Mangrovibacterium diazotrophicum: one gene and its partner. The protein of the gene in region 2 interacts with the protein of the main gene of each other region in a pairwise test. Links are inferred from orthologs where the notes say so. Each region holds a gene or a part of one and is shown on either strand. Other genes may lie near its edges.

Region 1 (3,167 bases), 510 kb from region 2 along the record:
ATGGCTGTCGTTGTCTTTCCGACGCCCCCTTTTTGATTTGCTAAAGCGATTACTTTTCCCATAGGTTTCTTTCCTCTTTTTGCTGAGTTTCAAAGTTAATATTTTATGTGAAAATGCTTCTTAACTTGAAAAATTAATCAATTAAAACCGGAAAGAGCCGGACGGATTTCCGCTATGATGGTCGGAAGTTTTCTGGCTTTTTCGTTGAGTGCAAAAATAATATTTTTTGGATCGCCGTGCCGGATTTACAATTTTTAACCAACCTTTTGTTTATGCTACATGGGATCAACATCGGCGTAAGCCACCAGACCCGCATTGTTGGGCTGGGTTTTGATCGATTTTATTTCTTCGAGTATTTTTTTCTTCGACGACATGAGTTTTTGGTCGCGCTCCAATTTTACCCAGATTTCTTTCTGGTACCAGCTTTGAATTCGGCCGACCAATGGGTATTCGGGTCCCAAAATATTGAAGCCGAAAAGTTTCCGGAGTTTGGCTGCCATTTGATTGGCTGCCAGGTTGAGGCGGTCGCGATTTTTGTGTTTCAAAACAACCTTCACCAACCTGAAGTAGGGCGGGTACTTGAAAAGCTGCCGTTCGGACATTTGGCGGTTGAAAAGCTGGATGAAATTGTGCTCGGCGACCTCCAGTAAAACAGGGTGCTTCGGTTGCGTGGTCTGGATGATCACTTTTCCTTGTTTGTTTTTGCGTCCGGCGCGGCCGCTCACTTGGGCGATCAATTGGTACGAACGCTCGAACGACCGGAAGTCGGGGTAGTTCAGCAACTGATCAGCATTCAGAATACCCACCACGCTCACGTGATCGAAATCGAGCCCTTTGGTTACCATTTGGGTTCCCACAAGGATGTCGATTTGTTTGCTTTCGAACTGGTAAATCAGGCGCTCATAGGCTTTTTTGGCCCGGGTACTGTCCATATCCATGCGGGCAATGCGCGCCTCTGGGAAGATGAGCGAAAGTTCTTCTTCAATTTTCTCCGTCCCAAAGCCGCGTGTCTTTATGTCTTCGGAATGGCACTCGCCGCATCCGTCAGGTAACGATTGCGTGTGACCGCAGTAGTGGCAAACCAGCGCTGAAAGGTGCTTATGATAGGTGAGGCTGACGTCGCAGTTTTTGCATTTCGGAATCCAGCCACAAGTGCCGCATTGCAGGTAGGGGGCGAAACCCCGTCGGTTTTGAAAAAGAATAACCTGCTCTTCGTTTTTCAATGCTGTTTCTATCGAATCGTACAGATCCGGGGTGAGCAGCGATTTCATTTGCTTGCGCTTGGTAGCTTCCCGAACATCGGCAATCACCATTTCTGGCAAGCTTATGTTTTGGAAGCGCTCCTTCATCTCAACCAAAGCGTATTTGTTGGTTTTGACGTTGAAGTAGCTCTCGAACGAAGGGGTTGCGGTCCCCAAAATCACCTGTGCCCGATGAATCTGGGCCAACACAACGGCCACGTCCCTTGCATTGTAGCGTGGCGATGGATCGAACTGTTTGTAGCTGTTTTCGTGTTCCTCGTCAACGATGATCAGCCCCAGGTTGCGGAAGGGCAACAATGCTGCCGATCGTGCGCCAATGATGATTTCGAACGATTTTTCGCGCTCGTGCAGGGTGTTCAGCCAAATTTCAACACGCTCCGAATCGTTGAAGCGCGAATGGTAAATGCCGGCTTTGTCGCCAAAAGCGCGTTTCAGCCGGTTGATGAGCTGTGTGGTCAACCCAATCTCCGGAACCAGGTAGAGCACTTGTTTTCCCAGTGCCAGTTGTTCCTCAATCAGTTTGATGTACACTTCGGTTTTCCCGCTGGCGGTAACGCCATGCAGTAAGACCGGTTTGCCGGTTGGTTGGTATTGTTTGATTTCTGAAAAGGCTTTGTTTTGCGCCTCGTTCAGGTCGAATATCTTTTGCTCTCCATCACTGCTGAAATCCAGTCGGCCGACTTCAATTTCCTGCAAATGCAGGAATTCCTTTTCCAGCAGCGTTCGCAACACGGTGTCGCTAATCCCACTTTGCTCCAACAGTTCTTTCTTGGCGATGTTGGGCCTTTTTTCTTCATGGTACAAGGTTTCCGCCAGGAAGAATTCGAGCAGTTGCTGTTGTTTTTTCGCTTTTTTCAGGCTTTCAAGTGCTTCCCGAATCGCGTTATCATTGGCCAGTTTTGGGTGCAAAAAAATGAAGGGCTGCACTTTGGCTGAATAGGAATCCGCGAGCTTTTCTTCAATTAAAACCGCATTCTTTTCCAGTAATATTTTCAGCGTTGACAGTGCCGATTTTTTCCCGAGGAATTTATTGATGCTTTGAATATTAGCCTGCCCGTGTCCCTGTAACATCAGCAGCAGTGCTTCTTCCTCGCCTGGCATGTCAACAGGCATATTGAAGTTGGGGTTGAAGCTCACCTTAGTCTGGCTCTCCAGCTTCAGCGCCGACGGAAGTGCCGCTTTGTACACTTCGCCCATGGTGCAGCAATAGTAGTCGACCATCCATTCCCATAAAATAATCTGGGCGGGGGTGATGATGGGCTCCGGATCCAGAATGGCATCAATATCCTTGATGTCGAAGGAGCCGACCGGCATGTTGTTGTGCAACTTATAAACGAGTGCGGAGAAAAATTTGCGGGCGCCGAATTGTACAATTACCCGAACACCTACTTTGATGTTGGCTTGAAAATCGGCGGGAATCCGGTAGGTGAACATGTCACCCAGGGGGAGGGGCAATATGACATCGGCAAAAAGTTGTTCCGTCATGGTGTTACAAACTTCGCAAAATTTATTCAGTTAAGCTTGGTTACGCTGCGAACTGTTGATAACTTCTGCCTCGGAAATGCGGATAACAAAAATCCCCGCTGGCTAAGCGGGGATTGTGTTTAAATATTGATAATGCTTTGAATGTGTATCAGATCTTCGTCGATGCTGTGGTTCAGCTTGACGGCTTTGTTGAACGGAACGTGATCAACAATGAAGTTTTTCACTAACCCGATCATGATGCTCTTCTGATCGTCGAGCAGAGCTTCAACAGCAGCAACACCCATTTTTGTTGCGGCAATCCGGTCGCGTGCCGATGGTTTTCCACCGCGTTGAATGTGTCCTAGAATGGAAACTCGAACGTCCAGGTTGGGGTAGTTGTCTTCAACGGCCTTGGCTATTTTAATAACGCGTCCGGTTTCG
Region 2 (2,862 bases):
CGACTTTAATTTTTTTAATCCGTCTGTTGTCGACACTATCGATGGAGAAGATGAAGTTGAGGCACGAGATTTTCTCGTTCAGCGCCGGTATTTCACCTTTCAGCTCCAGAATCAACCCAGCCAGGGTATCTGCTTCACCTTTGTAGTCGTCGAAAACATGGTCGTCGACCCCGACAATCTTGTAAAAATCGCTAAGTAGAATCTTCCCATCAAACAGGTATTTATTCTCCGCTATTTTGGTGAAGTAGTTTTCATCTTCATCAAACTCATCGGCAATTTCGCCAACAATTTCTTCCAGAATGTCTTCGAGTGTCACAATGCCGGAGCTGCCGCCGTATTCGTCAACAACAATGGCCATGTGCACCTTGTTCTTTTGGAACTCCTCCAACAGGTCATCAATTTTTTTGGTTTCCGGAACATAGAAGGGTGGCCGGATGATGGACTGCCAGTGGAAATTTTCGCGATTGTGTGTATAGGGGAGCAAATCTTTGATGTAAAGAATTCCCCGAATATTATCGAAGGATTCCGAATACACCGGGATACGCGAGTAGCCAGAGTCGTTAATCAGGTTGATCAGCTTGTCGAGTGATTCTTTGATGTCGATGGCTTCAACATCAACGCGTGGCCGCATGATTTCAACAGCATTTTTATTCCCAAACTTGACGATTCCTTCCAGAATATCTTTGTCTTCTGAGATCTCGTGGTCGTCGGTTAACTCCAGCGCCTGTGACAACTCATCAACAGAGATGTTTTGTGAGTGCTTTTGAATTCTGCGATTTACAAATGAAGTTGAGTAAATCAGAATGGCGTTGATCGGGCTGAAGATCCGTTCCAATACATTCAGCGGAAGTGCCATAATTCGAGCGACGCGCAACGAGTGCCGCGTGGCATAAACTTTCGGAATAACTTCGCCGAAAAGCAGCAGGAAGAAAGTAATGACAATGATTTGGAAGATGAAGCCGACTGTAGGCGCATTCGTAAAGTCAACCAGCATTTCAGTGGCGTACGACGACAGAATGACGATGCCTACATTCACAAAATTATTGGCCACCAGGATGGTAGCCAATAATTTTTCCGGATTCTCCAGATTGTGTAATATAAAATGACTATTCTTTTCCTTTTGATTGCTCAACATTTGGCGGTCCTTAGGGCTTATCGAAAAATAAGCGACTTCCGAGCCGGAAATCAGAGCAGACGAAATAAGTAATAATGCAATTAAAAAAAGGCTGATTACAGCCGAACCTGTCAATGGGTGGAAGTACACATCCCACGACAGGGAAAGTAAATGAGGTAAAGGGTCCGTTTCCAATTAGTTAATGTTTTGGTTACTAAAATGGCAGGTCATCTTCTTCCGATGAACTAAAATCAGGTTCATTAACCGATTCTGCCTGTTGATTTTTTGGTTCCGACATTTGCTGGCCACCACCGGTCGACTGTCCTCTCGGTGTCAACATTTCCAGGTTGTCAGCATATATCTCAGTGGTATAGCGCTTATTGCCGTCTTTATCGTCCCACGAGCGGGTGCGAATACGGCCTTCAATGTACAGTTTGTCACCTTTGCTTACGTATTGTTCCACTACTTTAGCCAATCCTCGCCAAACAACGATATTGTGCCACTCGGTTGTGGTTACTTTTTCACCGTTTTTGGCGGTATAACTTTCTGAAGTTGCCAATGAAAAGTTAGCTACAGTCACATCTTTATCCAGATGTCTTACCTCGGGATCCTGTCCCACATTGCCAATTAGAATAACTTTGTTTACTGACATAGTTAGATTCGTTTTAAATTAATAACATTCAATGTACGAAAAATGATAGTCTGTTTGTTTCTGTAACTATCAGTATTTCATGAATGTAGCTATTCTTGTGATGAACGGTGTCATTTCTCAATACGAATGCATCAAAACCAGTTCAAATAATTTAGTTGTTTTTCGACCGGTTTTGGAACAGCGAAGTTAAAAATATCTTTTTTATTCACTTCGATCAAATCGGTTGGGAGATTTTTTTTGTTTTTTAACTGAACGTGAATAAACCGATAGTGAATGTGCTGGTGGCTTAAAACTTGTTTCTTCCAATCGGTCACCTCTGAGATATCACCGATACTATTATTAATAGGTAGCTCTGATTCCAGGTGCAAACTTTCAACTTCCGCTTTGTACGCTGTTTCAATCAAGGGAAATTGATAAAGATTTTTCCAAATATCGTTGGAGGTTCTTTTGGTCAAAAAGGTAGATTCTTCGAGGTCGTAAACCAGATAATTAAAATAACGGTGGCGGATCTTTACTTTACCTTGTTTGACAGGCAGGCGTTCTATCGCTTTTCCCTGCAAAGCAAAACAGCGGTCGCAGAAGGGGCAGGCAGCGCAATTCGGATTTTTTGGAGTGCATTGTATTGCTCCGAATTCCATCACTGCCTGGTTGTGGTCTCCCGGATTATTGCGATCCAGCAAATCTTCCGCCAGTTGTTTGAAGGCTTTTTTTCCCTCTGTACTATCTATAGGTGTGTCGATCCCAAAAATGCGTGAAAGTACCCGGTAGACATTTCCGTCCACCACTGCATATGGCTGTTTGTAGGAGATTGAGGCGATCGCGGCAGCCGTGTATTCGCCAACTCCCTTTAGTTTTATTATATCACTGTATTGTTTTGGGAATTGTCCACCAAACTCCCTGGTGATTGTTTTCGCGGTAAAGTGAAGATTTCGTGCTCGGGAGTAGTACCCAAGTCCTTGCCACAATTTTAATACCTCGTCTTCGGAGGCGGCCGCCAGTTTTTCAACCGTGGGATAGTTCTCTGCGAACCGGTTAAAGTACGCCAATCCTTGATCAATGCGGGTTTGCTGGAGAATAATTTCCGACAGCCATATCA

What was found.
Region 1: the proteins of BC643_RS06740 (region 2) and priA interact in binary tests that used the Escherichia coli proteins (3 or more experiments, as listed by UniProt). The link is inferred for Mangrovibacterium diazotrophicum from one-to-one orthologs.

The regions. Positions count from the first base shown.
Region 1 is NZ_RAPN01000001.1:2,292,916-2,296,082, reverse strand. Bases 12-3,131 are described here. They hold priA (replication restart helicase PriA), read right to left. Parts: upstream 2,748-3,131; coding sequence 276-2,747; downstream 12-275. Other genes in these bases: pfkA (6-phosphofructokinase), read right to left, coding at 2,867-3,131; BC643_RS09065 (ParA family protein), read right to left, coding at 12-62. Outside these bases: more of BC643_RS09065, read right to left, coding at 1-11; more of pfkA, read right to left, coding at 3,132-3,167.
Region 2 is NZ_RAPN01000001.1:1,779,395-1,782,256, reverse strand. Bases 48-2,862 are described here. They hold BC643_RS06740 (single-stranded DNA-binding protein), read right to left. Parts: upstream 1,767-2,862; coding sequence 1,329-1,766; downstream 48-1,328. Other genes in these bases: mutY (A/G-specific adenine glycosylase), read right to left, coding at 1,898-2,862; gldE (gliding motility-associated protein GldE), read right to left, coding at 48-1,309. In the rest of the region: more of gldE, read right to left, coding at 1-47. UniProt on the Escherichia coli protein: Plays an important role in DNA replication, recombination and repair. Binds to ssDNA and to an array of partner proteins to recruit them to their sites of action during DNA metabolism. Acts as a sliding platform that migrates on DNA via reptation.